Regions from separate parts of the Caballeronia sp. GACF4 genome, predicted to be linked through region 2. Evidence: riboswitches for the same ligand, from Rfam matches in the RefSeq annotation. Region 2 holds a riboswitch; each other region holds the start of a gene.
The links. Region 2 has a riboswitch for cobalamin ahead of NCR40_RS02880 (TonB-dependent receptor domain-containing protein). Riboswitches for the same ligand answer to the same signal wherever they lie in the genome.
Positions count from the first base shown of each region.

Region 1: linked by a shared signal. The riboswitch ahead of NCR40_RS17695 (CbtB domain-containing protein) and the one ahead of NCR40_RS02880 (TonB-dependent receptor domain-containing protein) in region 2 are both predicted to bind cobalamin.
Region 3: linked by a shared signal. The riboswitch ahead of cobW (cobalamin biosynthesis protein CobW) and the one ahead of NCR40_RS02880 (TonB-dependent receptor domain-containing protein) in region 2 are both predicted to bind cobalamin.
Region 4: linked by a shared signal. The riboswitch ahead of cobG (precorrin-3B synthase) and the one ahead of NCR40_RS02880 (TonB-dependent receptor domain-containing protein) in region 2 are both predicted to bind cobalamin.

Region 1 covers NZ_JALQDW010000018.1:568,570-571,750, forward strand. Annotated here, with positions in the region: gene NCR40_RS17685 (DUF1289 domain-containing protein) at 1-86, shown strand, start outside; gene NCR40_RS17690 (CbtA family protein) at 148-930, opposite strand; gene NCR40_RS17695 (CbtB domain-containing protein) at 940-1,170, opposite strand; cobalamin riboswitch at 1,207-1,330, opposite strand; gene NCR40_RS17700 (histidine phosphatase family protein) at 1,372-1,920, shown strand; gene NCR40_RS17705 (DUF1428 domain-containing protein) at 1,982-2,353, shown strand; gene hmuQ (heme-degrading protein HmuQ) at 2,393-2,707, shown strand; gene NCR40_RS17715 (hypothetical protein) at 2,763-3,140, opposite strand; gene lhpI (bifunctional Delta(1)-pyrroline-2-carboxylate/Delta(1)-piperideine-2-carboxylate reductase) at 3,154-3,181, opposite strand, start outside.
Region 2 covers NZ_JALQDW010000002.1:608,441-611,621, reverse strand. Annotated here, with positions in the region: gene NCR40_RS02885 (FecCD family ABC transporter permease) at 1-26, opposite strand, end outside; gene NCR40_RS02880 (TonB-dependent receptor domain-containing protein) at 53-1,930, opposite strand; cobalamin riboswitch at 2,017-2,340, opposite strand; gene NCR40_RS02875 (ATPase) at 2,577-2,963, shown strand; gene NCR40_RS02870 (cell division protein ZapA) at 2,960-3,181, shown strand, end outside.
Region 3 covers NZ_JALQDW010000018.1:564,221-567,401, forward strand. Annotated here, with positions in the region: gene cobN (cobaltochelatase subunit CobN) at 1-321, opposite strand, end outside; gene cobW (cobalamin biosynthesis protein CobW) at 325-1,404, opposite strand; cobalamin riboswitch at 1,550-1,800, opposite strand; gene NCR40_RS17670 (cobalamin biosynthesis protein) at 1,917-2,297, shown strand; gene cobO (cob(I)yrinic acid a,c-diamide adenosyltransferase) at 2,294-2,896, shown strand; gene NCR40_RS17680 (cobyrinic acid a,c-diamide synthase CobB) at 2,901-3,181, shown strand, end outside.
Region 4 covers NZ_JALQDW010000018.1:553,724-556,904, reverse strand. Annotated here, with positions in the region: gene NCR40_RS17640 (precorrin-2 C(20)-methyltransferase) at 1-200, opposite strand, end outside; gene NCR40_RS17635 (precorrin-8X methylmutase) at 200-826, opposite strand; gene cobG (precorrin-3B synthase) at 819-2,048, opposite strand; cobalamin riboswitch at 2,152-2,351, opposite strand; gene cbiE (precorrin-6y C5,15-methyltransferase (decarboxylating) subunit CbiE) at 2,432-3,181, shown strand, end outside.

The DNA.
Region 1 (3,181 bases), on a different contig from region 2:
AAATTAAATTCTTTAGAACGATGGACGATCACGCGAAGCTCGCGTTGTTCGACCAGTTGCTTGAGCGGCGCGCGGCCTCGCAATGAACGAAGGCCCGCGCTCGTGCTCAAGCGACGCGGGCCTTTTGATACCCATCGAGCATTCGATTCAGGCAGCGGCCATGCGACGCGCTGCCGGACGCTCGAGTTCACGTGACGCAAGCGCGCCGAAGAGCAGTCCAAGCGTTGCCCAGATCAATGCCTGGATACCGACGGCAGTCAGCCTGAAATTCCACAACAACGACGCGGAAAAGTCGGCGGGTACTTCGTCGACAGAAGGCAGTGCCACTTGCGCGATAACCATCAGGATGACATAACCAGCCGCCGCAATAAGCGCCGCGTTCCAGTTGCCGCGACGCGCCTGCAAGCGTCGCTGCGCATAGACCGCGAACACCGCGCCGACGATTGATATCGCCACCATGCCGAAGAAAAGCGCCGTACGCGGACCGATGGTTTCGGCATTGCCCACGGCGGGCGGGTTTGGGGGATATTTGATGAACGGCACGAGCGCAACGCTAACGAAACCAATGAGCGCAAGCAAAACCGACGTTCCGCGCGCATGCAACGAGCCGAGCCGCCCATAAGCCAAGGCAAAGATCAGCGAGAAAATACCGCCTAAAGCCGTGCCGAACACCACCACGCCCGTTAGTAAGCCCAAACCCGCTTGCGTGTCCCGGCTAACGAGTTCTTCATCATCACCGTGACTATGCGATTGCGCTGCCGCCGCTTCATCGTGATGATCGTGTGCGGGCGCTTGTGCATGCTCGTGCTGTTCCTCGAACGCGATAGCCCGAGCAACTGAAGGTTCGCCGAAGCCGCGCGCAGAGCCAAAGCCGATCAGGCCCGCGACGAGTCCCGCGACCATGCCGCGTATAAGCAAGTTGCGAATCATGCTTCGTCCTCAGTGGCACGGAAAGCCGAGCAAGTGTCGGCCATCGTGAACGAATTCGTGGACGTACATGCCCGAGATAATGGACGTTGCACCTTGCTCGGCGCCGACGAAATAAATCGCGATCAGCAGAACGAGGCCGATAAAAACGGCCCAAGGAAGGACCTCACGCACCGGAATGGGGACCGGCGCATCGTTAGCGGGCGTTGCAATGCCAGCGGAAAAAGCCGGCGCGTTGGACATATTCATTGAAATTTCTCCAGGGAAAAGCGCGTCCCGATAGACGAAGAGCATGCAGCGGGGTCTGACTCGCGGCATCGCGCTCTTAGCGCGAACCGCATACAGTGGCGCGACCGTGCCGGGCTTCCACCGGCTTCCTCGCACTGCAGGCTTGCCATTCTATGATGATTGCCGGCAAAGTAAAACGACCATGAGCTAAAGCCTATGCAATCGACATTGATTTTGCTGTGCCACGCCGCCACGCATGCCATGAAAAGCGGGCGTTTTCCGCAAGGCGACGAGCCTGTCGAACAGGCTGAATGCACGCTCGATGTCCCGGGCGAGCCAAGCCGTGTAACATCCAGCCCGGCCCGCGCTGCTTGCGAAACAGCGGCTTGGATCACGACAGATTTTTCGATCGATGCCGCATTCGACGACATCGACTATGGAGAATGGCGCGGTCGTTCCATTCGCGAGATTAGTGAGCGCGAGCCTCAAGACGTTGCGGCATGGCTTTCCGATCCCCATGCAAGGCCGCATGGCGGCGAGAGCGTGGCAATGCTGTCAAAGCGCGTTAAGAAAGCGCTTGAGGGGCTTGCTTCGAATACGGAGCACGAATGCTGCATAGTCGTAACGCACGCCATCGTCATGAAGGCGGCGCTCTGTATCGTGCGCGACGAACCGTTGTCGTCGATACTCAAGATGGATCTCGCGCCGCTATCGTCCGTCTTGCTCAAGTTCGCGGAAGGCAAATGGACAAACGTGCCCTCCTGAACTTAGATGGCCGCCCGGTGCTCAAAGCAAGCAGCGACTGGTTCGCTCAAAGGAGACAGCAATGGCGCACTATGTGGATGGTTTCGTCGTACCAGTGCCGATCGACAAGGTCGACGCGTATCGCAGCATGGCCGATGCAGCGGGCAAAATATGGCTGGAATATGGCGCGCTGCAGTTTGTCGAATGTATTGCCGACGATGTTAAGCCAGGCGAGCTCACCTCGTTCCCTCGAAGCGTACATCTCAAGGAAGGCGAAACGGTGGTCTTCTCGTGGATCGTCTATGAATCGCGCGAACAACGTGACGCCGTCAACGCCAAAGTAATGGAAGACTCGCGCCTTAAGAGCATGATGGAAAACGGCGAACCGCCGTTCGATCCCAAACGCATGTTCTTCGGCGGCTTCAGGACGCTGGTCGAACTGTCAAAGACCTGATTATTTTTCGAATGCCTAAAACCAAGGAGCCATATCGACATGTACATTGCCATGAACCGCTTCAAGATCGTTCCAGGCGCGGAAGCCGATTTCGAACATCTCTGGACAAGCCGCGACACGCACCTCAAGGAAGTGCCGGGCTTCGTGGAGTTCCATCTCCTAAAGGGACCGACGCGGGATGACCATGTGCTCTACTCGAGTCACACGATCTGGACAAACCATGCTGCGTTCGAACAGTGGACCCAATCGGACGCATTTCGCGCCGCGCATCGTAATGCGGGCGGAGAAACCAGGCAGCTTTACTTGGGTCACCCGGAATTCGAAGGCTTCGAAGTGGTTCAGACGGTTAAATAAGAGCCGCCTGTCTTACAAGACCGTGAACGAATTGCGTCGCTCGCTAAGGCCCTTCTCAAGCCTTAGCGCCACGCGCCATTCGCTGCAATGTCGATGAATCGATGGCTCCGGCACAAATGCGCACGGCCTCCTTAAGCGTACGTGGACGTCCCTCGCCAAACTGCGATTCAAGCATGGCGACGGCGCGTAAGCGTTCGTCATTGCCCAGCTTCTCGCCAGTCGCAAGCTCCAGCACCGAGATAAAGTAAGCAGCCGGCGGCGCCGCGTTAGGCTGTGCGGACGCACCGCCTGATCCATCATTTCCGTCGTCGCGCGCGGGAAAACCGGGCGTCCATCTGGTGTCGTATCGGCTATTCATGGGTCTGTTCATTTGAGTGCAAAGGCGCTTGCGCCAGCTTTCGATTGAACAGACATTCAGCAAGGAACGTTCCAAGCCAGCTAGCGCCTTAAATAGCGCGGTTATTTTTGTCTAAC
Region 2 (3,181 bases):
ATGCCTAACGCGCGTTTAGCGTTCATCGCGCGGCGCAGGTCAACGGTGTCGCTCACGACGGGCGCCAGCCGAGCGTGACATAAGCGCCGCGCCTCGGCGTGTTGTACGAATAAGCCAGTTCATAGTTCCGGTCGAAGAGGTTGTCGACACGCGCGCTCACGTACCACGACTTCGTGATGTCATAGCGCGCCGACAGATTCACGACGCCATAGCCCGCGAGCGTCGAATCGTAATCGCTGCGCGCACCGCTCACGATCCACTCGCCACCCACGCGCCAGCTTCCTATCGAGCGATGCGCGCTGAAACTCGCGAAACGCCGCGCACGGCGCGTCAGGTCCTGATTGCCGGTTTCATCGACGGGATTCTGGAACGTCACGCCCGCGCGCAAATCAGTGGCGCCGACATGCCCTGCCCACGATCCCTCGACGCCCTGCACCTTCGCGCGTCCGACGTTCTGCGCGATATATAAGCCGCTGCCGTCCGATACGTAATCGATCAGATTCGAATAGCGCGTCTGAAACGCCGTCACGCGCAGCACGCCCACTTGGTCCGATGCGTACTGCAGCGCCGCTTCCACCGAATGACTGCGCTCGGGCTGAATGGACGGATTGCCGCTGAACGGATAGTAGAGATCGTCGAAGCTCGGCGCGCGGAACGACGCCGCGTAACTCGCGCTCGCGCGCCAGTGCGTGTCGATGTTGTACGCATAGCCCAGATAGTAGCTGTTCGCGCCGCCGAAATCGGAATACTGGTCGTGGCGCAGATTGGCCTGCACTTCGCTCGGACCGAAGCGTCCCACATAGCCCGCGTACACCGAATTCACGTGACGATCCGGCGCGCTGAACTGATCCGAATCGAGCGTCTGGTCGAGATGTTCGTAGCCGAACAGGAGCTTGTGCGCCTCCGTCAGGCGAAAGTCGTTCTGCCACAGATACTGGCGATCCTCGGAATTGAAGCGGCTCGTATAGATGCCGTTCTGCTCGATGTTCGCGCGGTCCTGTCCCTGCGCGACCGTGAAATGCGTGGTCCACTGGTCCGTGATACGGCCGTTCGCAAACACCGATGTCGACCGCACGCGACTGTGCGAATCGTTGAGATCGCCGGGCAAGCCGTAGGCATCGTCGAAACTGTCGATGCCGTTCGACTGATAGAAGCGCACGCCCGCGTCCCATTTGTCGCCGAACTTGTGGCGCAGCGTGGCCGCGACGCTTTCGTTCAGATAACCGTTCGCGTTCGGATTGGCGTTGGGCGCGAGCGCGGGATCGATCGACGAGAAACCATCGGTCTTCTCGCGCGATACGTTGAAGCTGAAGGTCGTGCGGCCTTCGCTATCGAGCGCGCCGGAAACGCCCGCCGCTTGCCGCTGCGTGTGATAGCTGCCGTATTCCGTCTCGAAGTAGAAGCGCGGCGGATGCGCCTCGCCGTCTTTCGTGAAGATCTGCACGACGCCGCCGATCGCGCCCGAGCCGTACAGCGCCGACACGTTGCCGTTCACGACTTCGATGCGGTCGATCTGATCCGGCATGATCTGCGCAAGCTGCGCCGAGCCGAGCGATGCGGACTCCACACGCACGCCGTCGATCAAAACGAGCGATTGCGTCGAGGACGCGCCGCGTATGAACGCGCTTGCATTCGCTCCCGGGCCGCCGTTGCGCGTCACCTGCACGCCGGGCGCAAGACCGATGACGCCGAGCGCGTCGTAGGCATTGCTATCGGCGATATCCTGGGCGTCGAAGAGCGAAGTCTGCGCGATCGTATCGGCGAGAGGTTGCGCGGTGCGCGTCGCGGTCACGACGACGGGTGCGAGCGGCGGTTGCGAGGCTTCGTCCGCGAGCGCTTCATGAGCGAGCAGCCATGTGTTGAGGGCGACGAGCGCGGCGCGTTCGATCGTTTTGCGTCTGCCCGCGTGTCGGGCAAGTGGCGATACCATGCGTGAAATGTTCCCATGCGTAGGCTGGCGCGACCTCGCTCCCCGCAAGGCCAATGCGCGACGAGCGCGCTCGAATGCGAACAGACGAACGCGCTGAACAGTTGGCCGGTATCCGGGCTGGCGACACACCGTCCCGCCTTCCCACGCATGAAGCGCAGTGGCATCGACACGTTTTTCGCCTTGCCTGCGTCGAGCGGCGGATTCTTGCGAATCAGACAAACTCGCAAGCAAACTCACACGACGGCGCGGCGAAAAACGCGCAAGGGACGACTTGCAACTTGCGTTGCGGTCGCTTACCGTTGCGGGGGCAGCACAGGTTGGCGTGGCCTTGGCGGCGCCGCTTCCTGTTTCCCGTTTGACTGCGCCCGCAAAAGAATGCGGACGCGAGCACCAAAAGTGCGGCAAGTGTAGGAGCGCGATTCAGGACCGTCAAGAAACGACCCTGGCCCATCATCGCAAGACACACGGCTCACGACGAACCCAACTAGAACCCGCCGTCGCAACACATCGGCAGCGCCCGCGCTTTCCACACACGAATGCATCGCGATGCACGCATGATCGCGTGCTGTTACGTCTCGAAACGAGACAATTATCGGAAGCTCCGTTGAACCGCGCTAGAATGCGAGGTCTTTAGAGGATGCAGCACATGCTCAACGAACTCGAATCACTGTCAGGAAATATCGGCCGGCTGATCCAGATCAGCGAGCGGCACAATCAGGCGCGTCTCGCGCTTGAAGCACAAATCGAACAACTGCGTAGCGACTACGCGAACGTGCAGGCAGAGCTCGTGCAAATGCGCGAAGAGCGCGACACGCTCCAAGCCGAACGTGATTCCCTCTCGGCCAAGATCGACGACGCGCAGGTCCGCCTGAACGCGATCCTCGAAAAGTTGCCGCGCGGCAAGTCCGCGAATCATGCCGAGACGGAAAATCAGCTCGATCTTCTCGATGCCCGTTCTCACGATGTGCAAGCCGCGCACGAGCATGCGCACGCGGGAGAGCACAGCGAGCATCATCACGGAGAGAAGGCATGACGACCACGCAGATCGAAGTATCCATTCTCGGCCAGCAATATCGCCTCGCCTGTTCGCCGGAAACCGAAGGCGCGCTGCGTGAAGCGGTGGCACGCGTCGACGCTGAGATGAACAAGGTGCGCAATGCAAGCAACGTGCGCGGGCAAGACCGCATCGCGGTGATGGCCGCGCTTTCACTCGCTTCCGAATTGCTGAGGCTGCAAGAAAGCGTGCGTCAT
Region 3 (3,181 bases), on a different contig from region 2:
GCGCTTTGCCAAAGCGACGAGACGCTCGATACCGTAGGGCCAATACGATTCGCCGCCGAGATGATCGACGATGACGACCTTTGCATGACGCAGAATGTCGTCGACATAAAAGTCGACCGAAGCGTTCTGGCGCAGGAACGATTGATTTGCGAGCCGCACTTCCGGAAAGCCGGGGCCGAGACGTGGAAAGACGCTTGCGAGCAGCGCGAGCGTGGTATCGGCCGAACTGAGCACGACGATGGGCGCGCGCGTCTGCTCGATCCGCATCACGCCTGCGGCGTCGTCGACGAAGCCTCCCGGAGTCGTGCGCAGCAGATGCATCGCTCAGGCCTGCACGGGTAAGTTCTGCAACGCGGAAACGAAGGCACGTTGCAGCGTTTCGCGGTCGAGGTCCTCGCCGATAAGCACGAAGCGACTCGATGCCTCGCCTTCGTTCCAGCGCCTGTCGAAGTAACTGTCGAAGCGTCGCCCCACGCCTTGCACGACGAGCCGCATGGCGGCACCCGGCAACGCCGCGAAGCCCTTCACACGGTAAATCGTGTGCCTTTCCACCAGCACGTGCAGTGCCGCAAGCAGCTGTTCGCGCGACTCGACATCCGCTGCGACCACCACGGAATCGAACTCGTCGTGATGATGATCCGCATGACCGTCTTCGTCGGGCGAGCCATGATGGTCGTGCCGCAGATGAATGGTCTCTTCCGATGCGGATTGCAAGCCGAGCAGCGCATGCACGTCGAGTTTGCCCATCTGCGCGGGAACGATCTTCACTTCGGGCGGAATCTCGGGGCGCACGAGCGCATCGACCTTGCTCAACGCGGCGGCATCCATGAGATCGGTCTTGTTGACGATGACGAGATCCGCCGACGACAGTTGGTCTTCGAACAACTCATGCAACGGCGATTCGTGATCGAGATTCGGATCGGCCTTGCGCTGCGCATCGACGGCGATGGGATTTGCCGCGAACTGACCGCTTGCCGCAGCCGGACCGTCGACCACGGTAACGACCGCGTCCACGGTGAAGGCGTTCTTGATGGACGGCCAGTTGAAGGCCTGCACGAGCGGCTTGGGCAAGGCAAGCCCGGACGTTTCAATCAACACGTGATCGATACTGTCGCGCCGTTCAAGCAGTTGCTCCATCACCGGATAAAACTCTTCCTGCACGGTGCAACACAAGCAACCGTTCGCGAGTTCATAGAGATTGCGTTCGGCGGAGCCTGCTTCGTCGTCGCAACCGATACCGCAGCCCTTGAAAATTTCTCCATCGATACCGAGCTCGCCGAACTCGTTGACGATGACCGCGATGCGCTTGCCCTGCGCGTTCGAAAGAATGTGCCGCATCAGCGTGGTTTTGCCGCTGCCGAGGAAGCCGGTCACGACCGTGACGGGGATCTTGCGCGTTTGCATCGTTGCTCCGTGCTTGATTGATGCGTGCGCCCTATGCGTGATGGTGTGCGCGATGCGGTCTATTCGACCTTTGCAGCGGCATGGACATGGAAAAGCGCACGACTCGGTGGATCTGGGGATACGCCGCAACCCCGCGGCTAAGGAAATCCCTTCGGTAATTCTGGCCGGTATCCGGGCTGACGAAAATAGCCGCTTCGCCTTCCCGCGCCGGACGCTTTGAACGCCTAGCACAGTGGCTTTGAAACCGGCTTGCCGCGCATGTCATGCGTGGCTTTCGCTTACCGTTGCGGGGGCAGCACAGGTTGGCTTGCGTTCGCCTGAACGCGCGCTTCCTGTTTCCCGTTCAACTGCGCGCTAAAGACTTGGCGCGCGAGCACCTGAACTATTGAAAGTCTAGGGCTAGCGGGGTTAGGCGTCAAGAAAGCATGGTGCCTGCCTAAGCGTCCGGTATGGTATCTTTCCTCCGCCTTAAGGCTTTTCAAGTCGACCTCCATGAATTGGCTTCGTTTAGCATGAGCGCCGCGCTCGTCATCGGCATCGGCTGCCGCCGCGGCGTAAGCGCCGAAGCAATAGAACGCGCTGTGCGTGGTGCGCTTGGCACGCTCGCATTTGCCGATATCGCCAGCGTGGCAAGCATCGACGCTAAGAAAGACGAAACAGGATTGCTTGCATTTTGCGAGCGTCATCAATTGCGCGTGGATTTCTTTAGCGCCGATCAAATCGAGCGCGCGCCTGGGAAATTCTTATCGCAGGCCAGGCGGCATTTGAATGTCGACGGCGTATGCGAGCCTTGCGCGCTCATTGCCAGCGGCGGCCGGCTCGTCGTGCACAAGACTATCGCGGGCGGCGTGACGGTCGCTATTGCAGAGACACCATCGAAGAAACAAGCATGAAAACCGATACCGAATCGCATTTGCGCATGACCCAGCGGCGCAAGGAAGGCCATGAGAAAAAGCAGGCCGCCGCCGACCATGAAAAGGGCCTGTTGATCGTCAATACCGGCAACGGCAAAGGCAAGACCACCGCTGCATTCGGCATGGCCATGCGCGTGCTCGGGCACGGCATGAAACTCGGCGTGGTGCAATTTATCAAAGGCGCGCTGCATACGTCGGAACGCGATTTCCTTGGCGCAATCGCGCATTGCGATTTCGTGACGATGGGCGATGGCTATACGTGGAACACGCAAAATCGCGAGGCGGACATCGCCACGGCGCGCAAGGGATGGGACGAAGCACGACGCATGATCCAAAGCGGCGAGTATCAGATGGTCGTACTCGACGAGCTCAATGCCGTGCTCAAGTACGAATATTTGCCGCTCGAGGAAGTACTCGGCGTGCTAAAGGCACGGCCGGCCATGCTGCATGTCGTCGTGACAGGACGACACGCGGCCGATGAGCTCATTGAAATAGCCGATCTCGTCACCGAAATGCGCCTCGTAAAGCACCCTTATCGCGAGCAGGGCGTCAAGGCGCAACGCGGCGTCGAGTTCTGACGCAATGGCAGACTGTCCCGCACTCTTCATCGGCGCGAGCGCGTCGCATCAAGGCAAGACCACGGTGACGGCCGCGCTTGCACGTCATCACACGCGGCAAGGCAGGCGCGTGCGCGTCTTCAAGACCGGGCCGGATTTTCTCGATCCGATGATTCTCGAGCGGGCATGCGGGTCGCCCGTTTATTCGCTGCATCTTTGGATGGTCGGACTGGAAGCGTGCCGCGCGATGCTTTCCGCGGCCGCCAAGGAAGCCGACCTTATTTTGATCGAAGGCGTAATGGGCCT
Region 4 (3,181 bases), on a different contig from region 2:
GTCGTCACGGGATAGACGAGCGGCAAGCGCGTCTGCGTGTCTTCGAGATGAGATTCGATGATGCCGAACGCGTTGCCCTTCTTCCCCTTCGCGACGAAATACGCGACCACGGGCGCCGCCTTGAGCAGCTTCAACGCCTTCACCGTGATGAGATCGGGATCGCCCGGACCGACGCCCAGACCATGGAGTCTTCCGCTCATCACTCGGCCTCCGATGCGAGCGCATTCACGGCGGCCGCCGCCATCGCGCTGCCGCCGCGTCGTCCGAGCAACGCGACGAAAGGAATGCCACGGCTGTCGGCGGCAAGCATGGCTTTCGATTCCGCCGCGCCTATAAAGCCCACCGGAAAGCCGAGAATGAGCGCGGGCTTCGGTGCGCCGTCGTCGATCATGTCGAGTAGATGAAAGAGCGCGGTGGGCGCATTGCCGATTGCGACGATCGCACCCGCAAGATCGGGCCGCCATAGTTCGAGTGCGGCAGCGGAGCGCGTGTTGTGCATCGCACGGGCGCGTTCCGGCACGGAGGCATCGCCGAGCGTGCAGATCACGCGATTATTCGCGGGAAGGCGCGCGCGCGTGATGCCTTCGGCAACCATGCGCGCATCGCAGAGAATGGGCGCGCCGCTCACGAGCGCCTCACGGCCCGCGATACCGGCATCGGACGAGAAGCGCAGGTCATCGACGATATCGATCATGCCGCACGCATGAATCAGCCGCACAGCGAGCATTTCGAGGTTGACGGGAATGGCGGCGAGGTCGGCTTCGGCGCGAATCGTCGCGAACGATCGCCGGTAAATCTCCGCACCGTCGCGGATATAGTCAGACATCGGCATGACTCCGGGCGAGCCATGCGGCCGCCTCTTCGATGAGGAGGTTATGGGCGATCACGTGTGTGCCTCGAAGCACGTCGTAGCGGCCGGGCGCAACGGCAACGAGCGTGTTTTCGACGGGATGCGCCGCCGCACAAGAGCGCTCGCAGCCGCTCAGATGCGCGTGCGCATGCTCGGGCAGCAAGGCGGCTAAACGATGCGCGTCCGCTTTCGTATCGGCACGGCTTTTCGCGCAGCCCGAAGAACCCGCGCATGCGATCAGACGCGCGAACGGATCGCGTGGATCGGTGGAGAGGCCAAGCGCGCGAAGGGCATCGACGACATGCGTCATGCGATTCGCGTGCACGTCCGGCAGCAACACGCTTTGCCAGGGCGTCATCACGACGCGTTCTTCGGCGAGATCGGCGATTGCGTGAAGTGTATTAGCATCGAGGCGGCCGAGCGGCGCTTGCGCGCCGACATAGTCCGCATGCGCGCCGAGTCGTAACGTTGCATCGGAAGGCGCGCGACGCCATGACTGAAGTGCGGCGTCGTGCTGTGTTTCGAAGTCGAGGGCATGGAGAAAGCCCGTAATTCCAACGCGTGCGAGCACATCGCGCATGCGGTGTTCTTCCACCGATGCCAGCGCCAGAAACGCCTGCAGCACGGCCAGGATGAAGCGCTTCGCGTCGTCACGCGCAATCGCGCCCGAGGCAGGCGCATGTTCCTCACGATGCGGCATCGATCCTGCAAAACCGAATGCGAAGCGCGCGCCATTGTCCAGCGCCGAAAGCCAAAGATCGTGCGGATGATCGAGCATCGCAAGCGTTTCGCCATCGTCGATCTGCAACGCGAACTTCGGCGACAACGCGTGCAACGCGGCATCGGCCTGCATGCGTTCGACGATATCCGCTGCAAGCGCACGCGTTCCCGTGCTCGCAAGCGGGCTCAGCATGACGTTTCGGATATCGTCGGCGCCGGCCGTGGTCGGACCGAGGCCCGCCGCGAGCACGATGTCGATGAGTTCCGCGTGGGCGTCGTCGCGAATGCCGCGCAGTTGCAGATTGGCGCGATTGGTCACTTCGATCGTGCCGGAACCGCAGCGCTCGGCGGCGTGCGCCACGGCATGCGCGGCTTCGCGACGCAACTCGCCACCGGCAAGACGCACGCGCGCAAGGGCGCCATCGCGTGCGGGCACGATACGCATGAGGCCGGGACAGGCCGAAGACCGAGGCGGCAAGAACGATTCCAAAAGCTCGACCGTATGCTCAAGCGCTTGAGTTGCGAACCGGTACACCCCGCCCGGCAGGCTTCGCGCAATTGCGTTGAATAGCGTTGAATAGCAGTGAATGCTTACGTCGGCAGGTCTCTTGGCTGGCAGGTCGACATTCGCGCTAGCCTTCCCGGTAAAAACCAGTGGCAGTGGAGCGCGGACTCGCTGCGTACAATTGCGGGGGCAGCCACAGTTTTGCTGTGTTCCCTGTTAGGCCATGAGGCTCGATACCGATCGAACCCTTCAGGCACCGACGAACGCGCTATTATGCCCGCTTTTATCGACCATCAGACCGCTTCCCGCCTTGCGCGGGTGCTTCAAACGCGGGATTCGCCCGTAGGAGGCCGCACATGTCGAACTGGCTGACCGTCGTGGGTATCGGCGAGGACGGCTGGCATGGGCTTGGCCGCGAGGCGCGGCGCGCGCTCTTCGAAGCACGGTCGATCCACGGCGGCGAACGTCACCTCGCGTTTCTGCCGGCGCGTATCGCGGCGCGCCGCGTGCCATGGCCAAGCCCGTTTTCCGTCGATGCCGTGCTCGCCGAGCGCGGCGTCCAAACATGCGTGCTTGCGAGCGGCGACCCTATGTTCTTCGGCGTCGGCGCCACGCTTGCGCGCGAATTATCCACGGAAGAAATGCGCGTCATGCCCGCGCCTTCGTCGCTGTCGCTGGCGGCGGCGCGCTTGGGCTGGCCGTTGCAGGACGCGCAATGCGTGTCGCTCGTCGGGCGGCCGGTGGCGTCCCTGCTCGCGCATGTGTTTCGCGGCGGACGTCTGCTCGTCCTGAGCGCCGATGGCGCGACGCCCGCCGCCGTCACGCAGCTTCTCACGCTGCATGGTTTCGGCGCGAGCCGCGTGACGGTGTTCGAGCATCTGGGCGGCACGAATGAACGCCGGTTCGACGAACGTGCGGACGACTGGCGCGAGCCGCGCGTGGCGGCGCTCAATCTCATGGCGATCGAATGCCGCACGCATGCGGGCCACGCGGGGCCATCGCTCACGCCGGGTCTTGCCGACGACGCGTATCGGCACGACGGCCAGCTCACCAAGCGCGATGTACGCGCCGTGACGCTCGCACGTCTCGCGCCGCAACCGGGCGAA